Regions from separate parts of the Arthrobacter sp. KBS0702 genome, predicted to be linked through region 2. Evidence: riboswitches for the same ligand, from Rfam matches in the RefSeq annotation. Region 2 holds a riboswitch; each other region holds the start of a gene.
The links. Region 2 has a riboswitch for thiamine pyrophosphate ahead of FFF93_RS09690 (bifunctional hydroxymethylpyrimidine kinase/phosphomethylpyrimidine kinase). Riboswitches for the same ligand answer to the same signal wherever they lie in the genome.
Positions count from the first base shown of each region.

Region 1 (6,121 bases), 1.3 Mb from region 2:
CGGAATTCGTCACGATGCCGGCGGTGATCAGGCTCATCGCCTCGATCGGGTCCTCGGACGGGAAGTACTCGATGTCGACGTTGATCGACGGGCGGCCGACGATCTTGAGCGTCGTGGTGCCGACGCCGTCGATCTGCACGCCCAGCATCTGCAGGTAGAAGCAGAGGTCCTGGACCATGTAGTTCGGGCTGGCGTTGCGGATGATGGTGCTGCCGCTGCGGTGCGCGGCGGCCATGATGGCGTTCTCGGTCACCGTGTCGCCGCGTTCACTCAGCACGAAAGACCGGTCGTGGCCGTCCGAGGTCGGTGCCTGCACGCTGTAAAAGCCGGACTTCGCCTCGACGCTGAGCCCGAACTGCCGCAGGGCCTGCATGTGCGGCTCCACGGTGCGGGTGCCGAGGTCGCAGCCGCCTGCGTAGGGCAGCCGGTATTCGGTGGACTCATCGAGCAGCGGGCCCAGGAGCATAATGACGCTGCGGGTGCGCCGGGCGGCCTCCACGTCCATCGAGGCCAGGTCCAGCACGGCCGGGCGGCGGATCTGCAGATCGTTGGCGTTGAGCCAGGTGCATTCGACGCCGATGCTGGTCAGCACCTCGACGATCCGGTTGACCTCCTCGATCCGGGCCAGCCGGCGCAACACCGTGGTGCCGCGGTTGATGAGGCTGGCGCAGAGCAAGGCGACGCCGGCGTTCTTGCTGCTGTTGACGTCGACTGCGCCGGAGAGCGTGCGGCCGCCCTCGACCCGGAGGTGGGTCATCTGGGGCCGGCCCACCTTGACGATGGTGCGGCCGAAAATCGATTCGAGCCGCTGGATCATTTTCAGGCTCAGGTTCTGCTTGCCCTGCTCCATCCGGGCGATGGCGCTCTGGCTGGTTCCCAGCTCGGCGGCCAGCTGTCCCTGGGTCCAGCCCTTCTCGCCGCGGGCGTCCCGGAGCACGGCGCCAACGTATTCGGCAGTCTGTTGAGTCATATCCAACAAATATCATGGATGAGTTATTGACGCCCTCCACGCTGCCCGAATAGCAGTGAATCTCACACGATACTCACCTCGTGATTCACCTCGTGCGATATCGCTTCTTCCATGCCGGCCCCGGGGGCACCGGCTATTGCTGGCCGAGGAACACCATGTTCCACGTACCGGCCCCTACGGCGGCGGCCACGGCGGCCCCCGCGATCAGCACGCCGCCCAGTACCACCCACGCGTCCAGCCAGCTAAACGTCGCCTCCCGAGCCCAGGTCCGCTCCGCGCCGCCGAAGCCGCGCGCTTCCATGGTCACCGCGAGCCGGGAAGCGCGGCGGACCGCCTGGACCAGCAGCCCGAAGCTTTGCCCCAGCGTGGCCCTCAGCCGCTGCACCGGATTTCCGTGCGAGCCCACTCCCCGGGCCCGGCGGGCCATGCCGATGGTCTGCCACTCTTCGGCCATAACGCCCACCAGCCGCATTGCGGCGAGGGTGCCCAGGACGAAGCGGTGCGGCAGTTTGGCCTGCTGCGCCAGGGCGTCGGCCAGGTCCGTCGGGTCCGTGCAACTCATCAGCAGGACTGCGGGCAGGGCGATCGCGAGGCCGCGCAACAGGAACCCGAGCCCGAGCTGCAGCGAGCCTTCGCTGATGGACCAGACGCCGACGTCGAGCAGTGTCCTTCCGTGGTCCGCGGCCAGGATCGCGGTGCTCCAGCCGCCCACTGCCGCCGCAAGGATCAGCGGCCAGCCGCGCTGCCAGAGCAGGGCCAGGGTCAGGCCGGCGAGCGGGAGCAGCAGGAGTTCGAACGCGAGCGCCACCGACGCGGAGACCCAGTCGATGGACAGCGCCAGCGCCACGGTGATGAACAGGACGCCGGAGAACTTGGCCAGCGGGTTGGCGCGGGTCAGCAGGGCTTTGTTGCCACGCAGTGTCAGGGTGTCCCTCACGGCGCCGCCACCCCCGGCGTCGTCCGGCCGGGCAGACCGGGCAGCCCGGGTTGCGGGGCGCCGAGGGTGAGCTCGGTGCCGCCGAGGACCTGGCTGAATTCCGCGTCATGGGTCACCGAGACGACGGCGGTGCCGGCGTCGAGCAGCTCGGAGAGGAAGGAAGCCAGCTCAGCCCAGGTGTTGGCGTCCTGGCCGAAGGTGGGTTCGTCCAACACCAGCACCTGCGGGTGGGCGGCGAGCACGGTGGCCACCGAGAGCCGCCGTTTTTCGCCGCCGGAGAGTGTGTAGGGATTGGCGTCCACGAGGTCGCGCAGCCGCAGGCGCTCCAGCAGTTCGTCCACCCGCTCTTCGCCCCGGCCCAGATGGCGGGGGCCGAACATCAGTTCGTCCAGCACCCGACCGGTGACGAACTGGTGCTCGGGTTCCTGGAACACCGTGCCGATCCTGGCGATCAACTGCTGGGCCTTCCACTTGTACGGATCGATGCCGGCGCCGGCGCTCAGCTCGGTGGTGGCGGACACGGCCCCCGCAACCGGCGCCAGCAGCCCGGCCAGGGTCAGGGCGAAGGTTGACTTTCCGCAGCCGTTGGGGCCGGTGATGGTCAGCGCCTGCCCGGCCCTGACCTGGGCCGTAATCCCGGACTGCACCGGTACCGGCGGGACAGTCCGGAAGCCCGCCAGCAGGCCGGTGCGGCGCGGGCGTTGGCGGGAGACGGCCAGCCCCTCGGCGGCCAGCAGCAGCTGGGCGGGCCCTTGACCCGCCGCGGCAACTCCGCCCGCGCCGGTGTCCGCGGTGCGCGCCCGCGCGGCCGGCACATGGCCGGGCACCCAGACGCCGGCGGCGATGAGCATGTCCCGCGCCTGCTCCAGGACCTGGTCCGGCGGGCCGTCCAGGAGCACGGCGGAGTCCCCGGCGGACCCCGGCTGCAGCACGACGATCCGGTCCACGAGGTCTTTCCAGACGGCGACGCGGTGCTCCACCACCACCAGCGTGGCCCCGGTCTTGTCCAGGCAGCGCCCCACGGCGTCGCGGACCTCCAGGACGCCGGCCGGGTCGAGGTTTGCGGTGGGTTCGTCCAGCAGCAGCAGGCCCGGCCGCATCGCAAGGATGCCGGCGAGCGCCAGCCGCTGCTTCTGCCCGCCGGAGAGCGCCGACGTCGGATGGTCCAGCGGCAGCCGCCCCAGCCCGACGTCGTCAAGCGCTTCCGCCACCCGCCGCCAAATCTCCGCCGGCGGAACGGCGAGGTTCTCGGCCCCGAAGGCGACGTCGTCGCCCAGGCGCGAGAGCACCACCTGGGTTTCCGGGTCCTGCTGCATGAGCCCCGCCCGGCCGCGCCGTGCCCTCGGCGGGGCCCCGTCGATCAGCAGGCTGCCGGTCTCGTCGGAGTCCTCGGCGTCGGGGGAGCCAGCCCCGGAAGGGCCGGCGGCGGAGGTGTCGGCGGTGCTGTCCCCCAGCACCCCGGCCAGAGCGTGCAGCAGCGTGGACTTGCCGGCCCCGGAGGGGCCCAGCAGCAGGACACGCTCGCCCGGGCTGATGTCCAGGTCCAGTCCGCTGACGGCGGGTCGGCGCCGGCCGGCGTGCCGCCAGCCCCAGCCGCGGGCGGTGACCGCGGCCGGGTGGACGGCGTAGTCTGCGGGCATCAGGAGAAGACGGGTTCCGATGCCGCCTTGCGGGACGCGAACGAGGCCAGCACGCCGGTCTTGGCGAGCCCGCGGGTGGCCAGCCAGGACAGTCCGCCGGCAATCACGGCTCCGGAGATGGCGCAGAAGACGATGTAGGCGAGCTTGTCACCGGGTTCGTAGGCGATGTTCCAGCCCCAGGGCAGGAAGGAGTCGTTCAGGCCGCAGAACAGGCCCGCGCCGGCGCCGGCCAGCAGGGACACCGGCAGGTTGAACTTCTTGTAGAGGAAGGCGGCGAAGATGAGTTCGGCGCCGAGACCCTGCAGGATTCCGGAGATCAACACTGTGGTGCCGTACTGCGAGCCCATGATCAGCTCGCCGGTGGCGGCCACCGCTTCGCAGAACAGCGCAGCGCCCGGTTTGCGGACGACGAGCATGCCCAGGATTGCCGGGAGCATCCAGCCTCCGGCGTAGAGCCCGGTCAGCGGCGGGTAGACCGCGGTCAGCGGGGCCGTCACGAGGTTGGCGCCCTGGTCCCAGGCCCAGAAAATCACGCCGCCGGCAACAGCGATCAACGCGGCCAGCACAATGTCGACCACGCGCCAGCTGTATTTGCCGGCGGCCAGTGTTTGCTTTGCAGAAATATCAGTCATATCGTCCTCCTGAGGTACAGGAGGGGAGGGCGTTCCGGCTGCACGCGGCTTTCGCCACGGATGCCGGGCACCCCGAGAACTCGACTCCCTTGCGCCGGTACTAACCGGATCAGGTTCGAGGGTCTGCGGCTGTCCGCACTCTCAGCGCCCACTTACGGTTCACCGGATTGCTCCAGTGATGCCGACGGCGGCGCTCCCCTGTCGTATTAAAATCACCCTTGTGGGCTGGGCCAGTTTACACCCGCCGGAGCCCAAGTGACTCGCAGCTGGGGTTGCGCAGCGGCACCCACCTAACGGAAGCTGAATCCCATGAGCGAGGCCCCCGTTCCTTCCCCCGACTACGACCCGGACTCCGCGGAACCGCAGCCGCCCGGGTCCCTGGCCGCGCTCATCGGCCGGATCCTGACGGAAATCGACGAACTGCAGTTCCGCTCCTTCAGCAAGGACGACGCCCTGGAGCTCGGGTTCCTGCTGGTGGAACTCGGCCGGCGACGCAACCACCCCATCGCCATCGACATCACCAAGGGTGAGCAGGTACTTTTCCACGCGGCGCTCGAAGGCGCCACGCCGGACAACGAGCGCTGGATCAGGGCGAAGCAGCGCACGGCCTCCCGGTACGAAGTCCCGTCGCTGCTGGTGGGCCTCCGGGCCAGGGCCGCCGGGCGGAGGATCGAGGACAACGCCTGGTTCGACCAGCAGGAATTTGCCGCCCACGGCGGCTCCTTTCCGATCTACCTGCGCGGGACGGGGGCTGTCGGCACGGTCACGGTTTCGGGGCTGCCGCAGAAGGCCGACCACCAGCTGGTGGTCGAGGCCCTGACCGAAATCCTCAACCGTTCGGACACCACGGCAGGGACGCTAGGCTAGGGGAAGCCCTGTTCCCTCCCGCAAGGAGTACGACGTATGAACATCTTCATCAAACTGCTTGGCACCGGCATCAGCCTCGTCGCCGGTTTCGTCGGCACCAAGGTGGTCGACACCGTCTGGGAAAAGACCACCGGCAATAAGCCGCCCAAGGGCCACGACGACGACGTCCCCACCACGCTGCGCCAGGCCCTGACCTTCGCCCTGATTTCGGCCTCGGTCAGCGCCATCATCCAGGTCCTCGCCAACCGCGGCACGCAGCGCGCGATCACCCGCTTCGCCAAAACCCAGGACATCGTCTAAGCCGCCTCGCACGGGGCAAACCGCCCAGGGCAATCCGTCACTCGACGTCGTCGTCGGTAAATCCGCTTTTGCCGGCCGCCTGCTGCACCACGGCCTCCAGCTCGTCTGCGCTGAGCAGTTCGGGGTGGAGGTGTTTGGTGCGGTAGCCGGCCCGGCCCACCATGTGGGCCGAGACCGGCACGGTGAGCAGTTGGAAAATCCACGCCACCACCAGCACCGGCCACACCCACCAGGTGCGCAGTTGCAGCCCCACGGCGCAGAGCAGCAGGAACAACCCCAGGACCTGAGGTTTGGTCGCGGCGTGCATCCGGCTCATCAGGTCGGGGAAGCGCAGCAGGCCTATGGCCGCGCCGAGGGACATCAGCGCCCCCAGCACCATGAACACAGCCGAGACGGTATCGATCACGGCGTCGGCGGAGAACGTCTCAGGATTCATTGGGCTGCTTCCTCCGGTCTGCCACAAAACGGGCCACCGTCACCGAGCCCACAAAGCCGATGATGGAGATGGACACCAGGAGCATCAGGTTGTTCAGGTGCCGGTTGACTGCCATGTCAATGCACAGCGCCGCGCCCAAGATGGCGAGCAGCACGTCGGCTGCGAGCACACGGTCCAGCAGCGAGGGCCCGCGCGCGATGCGGATGATCGCGCCGCCCGCGGCGAGCGACAGCACGACGGCGGTGACGGCCAGGACCAGGGGCATCATGCGCCCACCTCCTGTTTCAGGGCGGTCAATTCGGCCGGGGTGCCCATGATCCGGATCAGTCCGGCCTCGGT
Region 1 is NZ_CP042172.1:3,387,084-3,393,204, forward strand. It holds gene FFF93_RS15655 (UDP-N-acetylglucosamine 1-carboxyvinyltransferase) at 1-970, opposite strand, end outside; gene FFF93_RS15660 (energy-coupling factor transporter transmembrane protein EcfT) at 1,104-1,907, opposite strand; gene FFF93_RS15665 (ABC transporter ATP-binding protein) at 1,904-3,547, opposite strand; gene FFF93_RS15670 (ECF transporter S component) at 3,547-4,179, opposite strand; TPP riboswitch at 4,248-4,389, opposite strand; gene FFF93_RS15675 (heme-degrading domain-containing protein) at 4,489-5,046, shown strand; gene FFF93_RS15680 (DUF4235 domain-containing protein) at 5,083-5,346, shown strand; gene mnhG (monovalent cation/H(+) antiporter subunit G) at 5,384-5,782, opposite strand; gene FFF93_RS15690 (monovalent cation/H+ antiporter complex subunit F) at 5,772-6,050, opposite strand; gene FFF93_RS15695 (Na+/H+ antiporter subunit E) at 6,047-6,121, opposite strand, start outside.
Region 1: another riboswitch for thiamine pyrophosphate. It lies ahead of FFF93_RS15670 (ECF transporter S component); the one in region 2 lies ahead of FFF93_RS09690 (bifunctional hydroxymethylpyrimidine kinase/phosphomethylpyrimidine kinase).

Region 2 (6,121 bases):
CCGCCTAGCCCGGCTTTGGCGGCTCCTGTGAGACAATGAACGTGGCTGGGACATGATCCACATTCACGTCTCAGTCCGGCGACTTTGTTTTCAAGACCGCCAATGATGAGCAGGGCATACTTCGGGTCCCTCGATCCGTCCTATCCCGCAATGCCATTGGACGGCACCTGGTTGTGACGTACATATCAACGGGTTCAGAACAATCTCGCCGGCCTTCCAGGGCTGCCGCACCCCACTGCCGGTGCGAACCTGGGGGTACTCAATTGACTTCTGTCAATGCCTGCGGGTGTTGACAAATATTTGCCCTCGCGGGTACCGGATGTGGCGGTACATCCAGGGGCAGGAGTGTCGCCACATATGGATAATGACCAGCTAGTAGCCGGTAACGACGAAGCAATTGTTACCGAGGAAGCACCGGAAACCGCCGCAACTGAGGTGCCGAAGAAGGCCACCCGAACCCGGCGCAAGGCGGCGCCCAAGGCGGAAGCCGCCGAATCAGCAGCCGCTGCGGATGCGGCAGCCAGCGCGTCCGACGTCGTTGCTGACGCCGCCGAAGTCACCGCCGCCGAAGTCCCGGCCGACGCCGAGCCGGCTAAGGCCCCGGCCCGCCGAAGCCGGTCGCGGAAGAAGATCGAAGTAGAGGCAGAGCCCGCAGTCGTTGGGTCAGCGGCCGACGCCCCGGCTGAGCTGCCCGCCGCCGAGGCAGCCCCGGAAAAGCCGGTCCGCCGCCGGGCCTCCCGCGCCAAGGCCGCTCCGGTGGCCGCGGAGACCGACGAGGCCGCACAGGCCGAATCCGTTCCGGCGACCGACGTCGCTCACGCTGCCCCCGAGACGGCCGCGACCCCCGACGTCGCCGAGACTGCGGAGAAGGCGCCAGCCGCCGAGGTTTCCGCCGAAACCGCTGAAGCTCCCTCGCTCTTCCTCGCGCCCGGCGCCGTCACGTCCATGATCTTCCAGGCCCCGGACCTGACCGCCGTCGTCCGCCCGGCCCCGGCCGCAGCCGAGGACGCGGAAGAGGAAGAGGACGAAGAAGCCGAGGGCGACGACGCCGGCAGCCGCCGACGCCGCCGCAGCCGTGGACGCCGCGGCCGCAGCCGCGCAGGCGAGTCGGACACCGAGGCAGATGACGCAGCGGAGTCCGGCGAGGACACCGAGGGCACCCTCGAGGACGGCGTGACCTCCCGCCGCCGCCGCCGTCGCCGCCGCGGCGACCAGGACCTAGAACTGACCGGCGGCGGGGATGACGATCCGCCCAACACGGTGACCCGCGTTCGTGCCCCGCGCGCGATCAGCGAGGCCCCGCCCAGCAACCGCGTCACCTCCGTCAAGGGTTCCACCCGCCTGGAGGCCAAGAAACAGCGCCGCCGCGAATCCCGCGACACCGGCCGCCGCCGCACGGTCATCACCGAGGCCGAGTTCCTGGCCCGCCGCGAGTCCGTGGACCGGCAGATGATCGTCCGCCAGCGCGACGACAGAATCCAGATCGGCGTCCTTGAGGACGGCGTGCTGGCCGAGCACTTCGTCTCCAAGACCCAGCAAGACTCCCTGATCGGCAACGTCTACCTGGGCAAGGTCCAGAACGTGCTGCCGTCCATGGAGGCCGCCTTCGTCGACATCGGACGCGGCCGCAACGCCGTGCTGTACGCCGGCGAGGTCAACTGGGACGCCGTCAACCTCGAGGGCAAGCAGCGCCGGATCGAAAACGCGCTCAAGTCCGGCGACTCCGTGCTGGTCCAGGTCACCAAGGACCCGGTCGGCCACAAGGGCGCCCGCCTGACCAGCCAGATCTCGCTGCCCGGCCGCTACCTCGTCTACGTCCCCGGCGGCTCCATGACCGGCATCTCCCGCAAGCTGCCCGACGTCGAACGCAACCGCCTCAAGCGGATCCTCAAGGACCGCCTCCCGGAGAGCGCGGGCGTGATCGTCCGCACCGCCGCCGAGGGGGCCTCGGAGGAAGAGCTGACGCATGACATCAACCGTCTGCGCGCCCAGTGGGAGGGCATCGAGAGCCAGTCCACATCCACCAAGATCCTGGCCCCCGAACTGCTCTACGGTGAACCGGACCTGACCATCAAGGTGGTCCGCGACGTGTTCAACGAGGACTTCTCCAAGCTGATCGTCTCCGGCGAGGAAGCCTGGGACACGATCGAGGCCTACGTCACCTACGTGGCTCCGGACCTGGTGGGCCGCCTCGAGAAGTGGACCAAAGACACGGACATCTTCGCGGCCTGGCGCATCGACGAGCAGATCCACAAGGCACTGGACCGCAAGGTCTTCCTGCCCTCCGGCGGGTCCCTCGTGATCGACCGCACCGAAGCCATGACCGTGGTGGACGTCAACACCGGCAAGTTCACCGGCAGCGGCGGCAACCTCGAGGAAACCGTCACCAAGAACAACCTGGAAGCGGCCGAGGAAGTCGTCCGCCAGCTCCGGCTCCGGGACATCGGCGGCATCATCGTCATCGACTTCATCGACATGGTGCTCGAATCCAACCGTGACCTCGTGCTGCGCCGCATGGTGGAGTGCCTGGGCCGGGACCGGACCAAGCACCAGGTGGCCGAGGTGACCTCCCTGGGCCTCGTGCAGATGACCCGCAAGCGGATGGGCACCGGGCTGCTGGAAGTCTTCGGCGAACAGTGTGAAGCCTGCGCCGGCCGCGGCGTCGTCACCCATGACGAGCCTGTCGAACACCGCCGCGCCAACACCGTCGCCGCGGAACACCACGTCCCGCGGGCCGAGCACCAGCCCGCCGGGCGGACCGAGCGCAAGCGCCGCCGCGGCCGGGGCGGCCAGGGCTCGGACGAGCAGTCCGCACCCGCTGCCGTGCACCCGGAGCCCACCGAGGCCGAGCGTCACGCCAAAGCTGAGGCGACCCGCGCAGCGCTGGCGAACATCGCCGCCGCCGCGCACGCCGCCCACCTGCACGACGGCGACGCGACTGCAGCGCCCGACGCCGAAACCCGCCAGGCTGCGCTGGACGCGGCCGTGGAAGTTGCCTCAACGGAGGAGGCTGCCGGGCGTCCGGCCGCCGTGTTGACCTTCGGCGGCGAGCAGGTTGCGCTGCCCTTCGTCGAGCACGCCGAGGAGGCCCAGCAGCCGGCGCTGACCCTGGATCTGCTCACCGAGGCATTCGCCAACCTGGGCGACGCCGAGGCGGGCAAGACGGCGGCAGCGGTTCCGGCCGCCGAGGCGCCCGAAGCACCAGCCGAGCCCGCCGCGGCCCCCGCCGCGGAACCCGCCGAACCGGCCGCAGCAGCACCGTCCCGCGCCACCCGTGGCCGCGGTCGCGCCCGGACTGCCCGGATCCAGCCGCCGAGTGCCCGCACCCGCGAGCCGCAGGCTCCCTCCCGCCAGGAGGCCGCCAAGGCTCCGGCCGCGCAGGCTCCGGCCCGCCAGGAGGCCGCGAAGGCTCCGGCCCGCCAAGATGCCAAAGCGCCGGTCGCCATGGCACCCGTAGCGCAGGCTGCGGCCGCGGACACCACCGCGCCGCGGCGGGTCCGCCGGAACCGGAGCGCCAGCCGGGCCCAGGGCGCTGCCAACGAGACGTCCGTGCAGCAGCGCGCGACTGCTCCGTCGGCTGCCGCCGGCTCGGTCCACGAAGCCAAGGCCCCGGAGCCGGCGAAGGCGGCTGCCAAGCCCGCGGCCAGCGAGCCGATCATCCTTGGCGTCGGCGTTCCCGCTTCGGAGCTCTAGCACCAGCCAGGCACCACCACTCGCGGGTACCGCCCGGACTCGACGCAGCATCGCGTCGAGCCGGGACGGTACCCGCGAGTTCGTTAACGGGCCCGGGTAAAAACCGCCGCCGAGCGGACGCGGCCGGGCAGGGAACGCTAGGCTGGGGGACTGACACGGGGTGCCGAGCAACGAGCCGGCTGAGATCCAGACCCGTTGAACCTGTCCGGTTAACACCGGCGAAGGGATGTCTCTTGTCTTCATCGACCCAGGCTCCAGCGGCCCACGCCCAGTCCATCCTGCAGACCGCCTTCCCGGCTCCCGCACACGGCGCCCCGGCAGCAGGCCTGCCCGCCGCGCCCCCGATTCCGAGGGTCCTCGCCATCGCAGGCTCGGACCCCTCCGGCGGCGCGGGCATCCAGGCCGACCTGAAGAGCATCGCCGCGCTCGGCGGCTACGGCATGGCCGCCATCACGGCGCTGACCGCCCAAAACACCCAGGGCGTCCGGTCCGTCCATGTGCCGCCGGCGTCGTTCCTGACATCCCAGCTGGACGCGATCAGCGACGACATCACCATCGACGCCGTCAAAATCGGCATGCTCGGTGACGCCGCGGTGATCGACGCCGTCCGTGCCTGGCTCGAACGGGTCCGCCCCGCCGTCGTGGTCCTGGACCCGGTGATGGTGGCCACCAGCGGCGACCGGCTGCTGCAGGAATCGGCCGAGACCGCCCTGCGGGCCCTGCTTCCGCTCGCGGACCTCATCACCCCGAACCTCGCCGAACTGGCCATGTTGCTCGGCGAAGAACACGCCGCGGACTGGGCCGGCGCGCTGGACCAGGGCAAGCGGCTCGCGGCCCTGACAGGCACCACAGTCCTGGTCAAGGGCGGCCACCTCCAGGCCGGGGGAGCTGACGACGGCGGCGGCTGCCCCGACGCGCTCGTCAACACCGGGGGACTGCTCGGCCAGGAGACGGTGGTGGTGCCGGGCCAGCGGATCGCCACCCGGAACAGCCACGGCACCGGTTGCTCGCTGTCCTCGGCGCTGGCCACGGTGCAGGCCAGGACGGGGGACTGGGCGGCATCACTGCGTGAGGCCAAGCCGTGGCTGGTCGGAGCGCTGCGGGAAGCGGGGCGCCTCGACGTCGGACGGGGCAACGGTCCGGTGCACCATTTCCACCACCTGCAGCAGGCCGCAGCCCTGGGGGCGCCCGCGTTCCAGGCCGAAGGCGACTTCGCCGCGGTCCTCGACGGGGCCGCCGCCGACGGGCTGGCCGCGATCTACGGCCTGGACTTCATTCGTGGCCTCGCAGACGGCACCCTGCCCGAACGCGAGTTCGCCTACTACCTCAGCCAGGACGCCCTGTACCTCAACGGCTACTCGCGGGTGCTGTCCCGCGCGGCGGCCCTCGCGCCGTCGGAAGCCGAACAGCTGTTCTGGTCCCGGTCGGCGCAGCAGTGCCTCGAGGTCGAATCCGAACTGCACCGGAACTGGCTGGCCGACCGGGCTGTTGAGCAGACACAGGGCCCCGTCACCAAGGCGTACGTGGACCATCTGCATGCGGCCTCCCTCGCCGGCAGCTACGGGGTCCTCGTGGCGGCGGCGCTGCCGTGCTTCTGGCTCTACGCCGAAGTGGGCGCCACCTTGCATCAGGAGTACCTCGGCGCCGGTGCCCCTGCGGACCACCCCTATGCGGAATGGCTGCGCACCTACGCCGACGAGGCCTTCGCGGAGTCGACGCGCCAGGCCATCCGGTACACGGACGCTGCCGGCCGCCGGGGTTCCGATGCGGAGCGCAGCGCCATGGCCGTCGCCTTCCGGCAGTCGTGCCGCTACGAGGTGGAATTCTTCGACGCGCCGAGGTTGCACTCCTGAACGGGCCGGGGGGATGCGGCCGGTAAGATAGTGGGGCGCGGTTCCGGAAGTCGCTGCGATGCCACAGCTTTGGCCCCTTTGGGGACACCGTGTGGCGTCAGTCACGCACTACCCGCCGGGACCAGCCTCGTTTGCGGCCGAAGGCAAAATTAGCGTAGTCTAGATCTTCGGTGCTTACGCCAACACTTGGGTTATGACCTTGAGGAACAGTTCGCTCGTCTTGCGGGCAGGACTTTCCACGGGATAGCTCATGGGTTCCCCCGGGGAATCCACCGGCGTTGAGGCACAGCGTGAGCCGGTCCAGTTAGTTCGGCACCAGGTTCCGCACGCAAATCTAGTAATAAACGTCGAGAGAAGTGAGTTCCCCAGTGGTGTACGCGATTGTCCGCGCAGGCGGCCGCCAAGAGAAGGTTTCCGTTGGAGACTTCGTTACCCTGAACCGCGTCCCCGGTGGAGCCGGCAGCACTTTTGAGTTGCCCGCACTGCTCCTGGTGGACGGTGACAAGGTCACGACTGCAGCCAAGGACCTGGCCAAGGTAACGGTTACGGCTGAGATCCTGGAAGACCTCCGTGGT
Region 2 is NZ_CP042172.1:2,114,218-2,120,338, reverse strand. It holds gene FFF93_RS09695 (Rne/Rng family ribonuclease) at 358-3,693, shown strand; TPP riboswitch at 3,840-3,937, shown strand; gene FFF93_RS09690 (bifunctional hydroxymethylpyrimidine kinase/phosphomethylpyrimidine kinase) at 4,038-5,546, shown strand; gene rplU (50S ribosomal protein L21) at 5,915-6,121, shown strand, end outside.

Region 3 (6,121 bases), 460 kb from region 2:
TCCCAGTCGACGAAGGTCACGGCGGTGCCCTTGTTGCCGGCGCGTCCGGTGCGGCCGACGCGGTGCAGGTAGATCTTCTCGTCTTCGACGCACTGGTAGTTGATCACGTGCGTGACGTCGTCGACGTCGATGCCGCGTGCCGCAACGTCGGTGGCGACGAGGACATCCACCTTGTTGTTGCGGAAGGCGCGCAGTGCCTGCTCGCGGGCGCCCTGGCCGAGGTCGCCGTGGATCGCCGCGGCGGCGAAGCCGCGGTCCACGAGTTCCTCGGCGACCTTCGCCGCGGTGCGCTTGGTCTTGGTGAAGATGATGGTCCGGCCGCGTCCGCGGGCCTGCAGGATGCGGGCCACCACCTCGATCTTGTCCATGCTGTGGGCACGGTAGATCAGCTGGCGGATGTCGCGCTTGGTCAGGCCCTCGTCCTCGGGGTCCGCCGCACGGATGTGGGTGGGCTGGGTCATGTAGCGGCGCGCCATCGCGATGACCGGGCCGGGCATGGTGGCGGAGAACAGCAGGGTCTGGCGGACGGCCGGGGTGCCGGCGATGAGGGTCTCGACGTCGGGCAGGAAGCCGAGGTCCAGCATCTCGTCAGCCTCGTCGAGGATGACCATCTTGACGTTCTTGAGCACGAGGTGCTTCTGCTTGTAGAGGTCGATCAGGCGGCCCGGGGTGCCGACGACGATCTCGACGCCCTGCTGCAGCGCCTCGACCTGCGGCTCGTACGCGCGGCCGCCATAGATCGTGGTGATCCGTGCGTTGCGCTTGCGGGCGGCGTTCTGCAGGTCGCTGGCGACCTGCACGGCCAGCTCGCGGGTCGGGACGATCACGAGGGCCTGCGGGGCTCCCGCAGCCGGAAGCGCGGCGTAACCGGCGTCGTCGCGGCCGACGACGCGCTGCAGGGCCGGGATCCCGAAGCCGAGGGTCTTGCCGGTGCCGGTCTTGGCCTGGCCGATGATGTCGTGGCCGGCCAGGGCGACGGGCAGTGTCATGGCCTGGATCGGGAACGGGTGCGTGATGCCCGCGTCGGCGAGGGATTCAACAATGTCGGCGCGGACATTGTAGTCGGCGAAGGACTTTTCCGCGATTTCGTGCGGCTTTTCGTCCGAGATGATGGTCTCTTCCGGCTCAATCGATTCCGTGCCGGATTCGTCGGTCAGAAGCTGGTGCGTGTGCAATTCACTCACAGGGGAGTTTCCTTATTCATTTGGGCTGCGCTGCTTGCTCAACGGGGCCGGCGCTTGGCCGTTCCGGAGCACGCTCAGATGCGCAGGCAAGTCCAGTGGAAGCCGATCGCGGGCTATCTGAATGCTGGCACTGGGACCAGCGGGTGTTACTCAAGATCGCGTAGGGGCGGGCTTGTTGAATTCGAAAAACATGGAAATCAACGACCGGGCATCCATTACTACCCTTCCAGTCTAGCCGTTCGCCGTTGCGAACCTCGACGGGGGCCCGCGGTGCGGCGCGGCTGTGTGCCCCGCAGGCGCGGAGCCGGGACCGAACCGTCGCCGAAGAATCAGCCGACGAGCTCCAGCCGGACTTCCCGCTTAGCGATGTCCGAGGACACAACGCGCACCCGGACCTGGGTGCCGGATTCGAGTTCACCGGGGCAGCGGGCCGTCACCGCGGGCTCGGCGATCTGCACGATCCCGGACGGGCCGTTCCCGTTGCCGTTCCCCTTCCCGGTTGCGTTTGCCTTGCCGTTGCTGGTGCCGTTCCCGTTGCCGTCTGACCCCGCCGTGCCGTTCTTGGCCGGCTTTGAGCCGGAAATCACGACGGCATCAAACTCCTGCCCGATGTGGTTGATCAGCAGAGCGGCTTCCACCGTGTCCAGCGACAACCGTTCCAGCTTGGCGGCAAGCTGGTCCGAGGCTGCCATGATGGCCGGCAGCGAGGGGAGCGCCTCGCGGGCCCAGCCGGGAACCTCTGCGCCGTTGGACAGCGCCTCGCAGATGACGAGGACGAAGCGGTCGATCAGGCGCCGCAGCGGGGCGGTGGAGTGGGCATACGCCGCGCCGATGGCCGACTGGATCGCGTCCTCCGGGACCTGGCCGTCGAAAGGGGTATAACCGGCACCGCGGAAGAGCATGCCGGCCGAGTGGACAATCGCCAGCTGGCGGGGGTCAGTGGGGTCCAGGGTGCGCAGGTATTCCCCGTAGCTGACCTGCCCGTCCCAGGGTTTGCCGAGGGCGCCGGTCTGGCGCCGGAAATGCCGCAGCGAACGCTCGTCCGGTGCGGGCATGGTGCGCAGGATGCCCACCTTGCCCCGGAGCATCAGCTCCGCGGCGGCCATGCCGGTCATCAGCGAGATCTGGGCGTTCCAGTCCTCCACCGGCAGTGGCGGGGCAGCGACAATCCGGTAGCCGCCGTCGGGCAGCTGCTCGATTTCCTGCTCCGGCATGTTCAGGCTGGCCCCGCCGCGCAGGCGTTCCAGTTCCACCCGCTTGCTGCCGACTTCCTTCAGCAACTGCAGCAGGGGGTCCGCGGTACCGCCGTCGAGTTCAGCCTGCACGCCGTGGTAGCTGAGCTTGGCCCGGCTGCGGACCTGTGCCCGGCGCACCATGACGGAGGACACCTCGGCGGCGGCGTCGAGCTCAAACTCCCAGACGAAGGCTGCGCAGAGCTGGCCCGCGAGCAGGCTGCCGGCCGCCTCGCTGATGACCTCGGGGTGCAGCGGAATGCGGCCCTCCGGGGTGTAGAACGTCTGGCCGCGGCGGCGCGTTTCGGCGTCGAGCGCACTTCCGGGGGCGACGAAGGAAGGGACGTCCGCGATCGCGTAGAAGACCTTGTACCCCTCGCCGGCGCGATCAATGTACAACGCCTGGTCCAGGTCCGTCGAGGACGCAGGATCGATGGTCACGAACTCCACATGCGTCAGGTCCAGTGGCGGCAGCTCATGGCTGGCCACGGCCGCCTCGGCGTCGCGGAGCACGTCTTCCGGGAACGGACCCGGCAGCTCCAGCGTGGTGCGCAGGGCTTTGAGCGCCTGGGCCAATTGGTTCTGCTGCTGGCGCACGCTCGGGGTCAGGCGATGATGAGACACGAAAATCAGGTTAGCCCGATTTCCGCTATTAGTCTTGAAGCATGAGCACTTCCCCGGCCGACCCCGTCCGTGACCCGCGTTTTCTCCGGGACCTGCTGGGCGTGATGGCCTACGGGGAACTTTCGGCCTTCGAACGGCTTTCCTCCGACGCGCGGTATTCGCCCACGCTGCGCGACCGTGCGGTGCTGGGCGGCCTTGCCGTCAGCGAGTTCCAGCACTTCGAACTGGTCTGCGCGAAACTGGCGGAGCTTGGCATCGACGCGGAGGAAGCCATGCTGCCGTTCCAGCCGTCCGTGGACCATTTCCATGAGCGCACCCGCCCTTCTGACTGGTACGAATCGCTGATGAAGGCGTACGTGATCGACACGGTCTCGGCAGATTTCTACCGGTCCATTTCCGGCTACGTCGACGCCGACACGGCAAGCCTGATCCGCACGATCCAGTCGTCCGAGGGCGCGACGGCAGTGCTGGGCGAGCGGCTCAAGGCGGCGCTCGCCGATGATCCCCGGCTGGCTTCCCGGCTGGCCCTGTGGGCGCGGCGGCTGCTGGGCGAGGCGCTCACCCAGGCCCAGCGGGTCAGCGTGGACCATGCGCTCCTCGGCGGCCTCGCCGGGGTGGACGAGGCACGGGCCGGAGAGCTCGTCCGCGAACTGACTGCCGAGCTCGCCGCCGCCCACTCCCGCCGGATGTCCCAGCTGGGGCTCGCGGGCTAGTTGGACGCGGCCCCGGCGTTGGCTTCCGCCCCGGCGTCGAGCGCGGCGAGCAGCGCCCGCGCTGCCCCGGCGGGATCGTCGGCCTCGGTAATCGCCCGGACCACCACGATGCGGTGGGCGCCGGCGTCGACCACCTGCTCCACGTTGGACAGGTCGATGCCGCCGATCGCGAACCACGGCACCACCCCGGAGACCCTGCCGCTGTCCCCGGCCTCGGCCCGTTCAATCGCCGCGGCGGCGTAGCGCACCAGGTCCAGCCCGACGGCGGCGCGGCCCGGCTTCGTGGGGGTGGCCCAGACCGGCCCCACACAGAAGTAGTCCAGCCCGCTCCGGCCGGGGGCCGCGGCGATGGCGGCGTCAACCTGCTCCGGGGTGTGCGTGGACATCCCGATCACGGTGCCCTTGCCCAGGAACTCCCGGGCCGCGGCGAAGGGAATGTCTTTTTGGCCGATATGGAAGACCGGTGCCCCGGCCAGCGAGGCGAGGTCGGCGCGGTCGTTCACGGCCCAGAGCCGGCCGTGCCGGTGCGCCACGGAGTGCAGGACCTCCAGCAGTTCGAGCTCCTCGGCCGCCTCCAGCGACTTGTCCCGCAACTGGATGATGTCCACCCCGCCGGCAAAGGCGGCGTCGACGAAATCCTCGAAGTCGCCGCGGCCCTTCCGGGCATCGGTGCACAGGTACAGGCGGGCGGTGGTGTGGACATCTTGGCTCATGTTCCAAGCCTAGTTCCTCTAAACTGGGCGAATACCGCGGGAGCCCGCGCCGCCCGATACCGGGCCGCAGGGCTGAGAGGGCGTCAGAGCCGACCGCTTGACCTGATCCGGCTAGTACCGGCGTAGGGAAGGAAGCCCATGGACCTGTCCGTCTCACCATCCGCCGCACCGGCGGGCCCATCAGCGAAGTGGTACGACGTCGCCGTGATCGGCGGCGGGGTGATCGGCCACGGGATCGCCTGGGAGGCACGCCGCTCGGGCCGTTCGGTGGCCCTGATCGACCCCGCACCCGGGAGCGGGGCCAGCTGGGCCGCCGCCGGCATGCTGGCGCCCGTGAGCGAACTGCACTACCAGGAAGAAGGGCTCCTGGCCCTCATGCTGGAAGCCGCACGGCTGTGGCCCGGCTTCGCCGCCGGCCTGGACGGCGGCGCGGGGGAGGCGGGCGGCACCGGGTATCTCACGACGCCGACCCTCGCAATCGGCGCGGACGCGGCCGACCGCCGGGCGCTCGCGGACCTGCGGGAGGTGCAGCAGGCCTGCGGGCTCGCCGTGGAGCCGTTGACCGTGCGTGAGGCGCGTACCCGCGAGCCCTTGCTCAACCCCGGCATCTCCTGCGCCTTCGGCATCCCCGCCGACCACCAGGTTGACCCGCGCCGGCTGCTGGCCAGGATCGGTACATTGCTGGCCGCGGACGACCGGTTCACGGCCGTGGCCAGACGCGCCGGCGGGCTGCTCTGGGACGGCGGACGCGTCGCCGGTGTCGTCCTCGAGGGTGGCGGGGAGCTCCGGGCCGGGGAGACCATTGTGGCCAACGGCCTCGGGGCGGCGGACCTGCAGGGTTTGCCCGAGGGACTGGCCTTGCCGCTGCGGCCGGTCTACGGGGACATCCTCCGGCTCCGGGTGCCTGAACGGCTCCGGCCGCTCTTGCGCTCCACGGTGCGGGGGCTGGTCCGGGGGGTTCCGGTGTACATCGTCCCGCGGGCGGACGGCACCGTCGTGATCGGGGCGACCCAGCGCGAGGATGCACCCTCGAACCCTGGCGCCGTCTCGGCCGGTGGCGTGTACCAGCTGCTGCGCGACGCGCAGCAGCTGCTCCCCGCCGTCGCCGAACTGGAACTGCTCGAGGCCACCGCCCGGGCGCGGCCGGGAACACCGGACAACGCCCCGCTGCTGGGCCGCGCATCCCGCCCCGGAAGCGGGCAGGACATCGAAGGACTGATCATTGCCACCGGCTTCTTCCGGCACGGTGTCCTGCTGACCCCGGCGGCCGCCGCGATCTGCCGGGCGCTGCTGGACGGGCAGCCGGACCCGCGCTGGGCCCGGTTCCGCCCGGACCGCTTTTCCGGCCCCCGGGATTCCGCGGCTCAGGACTTTTCACCGAAAGACAGGACAACAGCATGAACATCAAACTCAACGGGGAACAGCACGCCGTCGCCGACGGCGCCACGGTCAGCGCCCTGGTCAGCGTCGTCACCGGCCGGAGCCTGGCCGCCAACGGGCAGGCCACGGACGGCCGGCAGCTCGGCGTCGCCGTCGCCCGCAACGCCGAGGTGGTGCCGCGCAGCCAGTGGCACGCGACGGCGCTCGCCGAGGGCGACGACGTCGAACTCGTCACGGCAGTCCAGGGAGGATGAACACCATGGAAGAAACAACGC
Region 3 is NZ_CP042172.1:2,573,868-2,579,988, reverse strand. It holds gene FFF93_RS11810 (DEAD/DEAH box helicase) at 1-1,184, opposite strand, end outside; gene FFF93_RS11805 (RNB domain-containing ribonuclease) at 1,514-3,040, opposite strand; gene FFF93_RS11800 (ferritin-like fold-containing protein) at 3,082-3,753, shown strand; gene thiE (thiamine phosphate synthase) at 3,750-4,466, opposite strand; TPP riboswitch at 4,493-4,613, shown strand; gene thiO (glycine oxidase ThiO) at 4,605-5,867, shown strand; gene thiS (sulfur carrier protein ThiS) at 5,864-6,100, shown strand; gene FFF93_RS11780 (thiazole synthase) at 6,106-6,121, shown strand, end outside.
Region 3: another riboswitch for thiamine pyrophosphate. It lies ahead of thiO (glycine oxidase ThiO); the one in region 2 lies ahead of FFF93_RS09690 (bifunctional hydroxymethylpyrimidine kinase/phosphomethylpyrimidine kinase).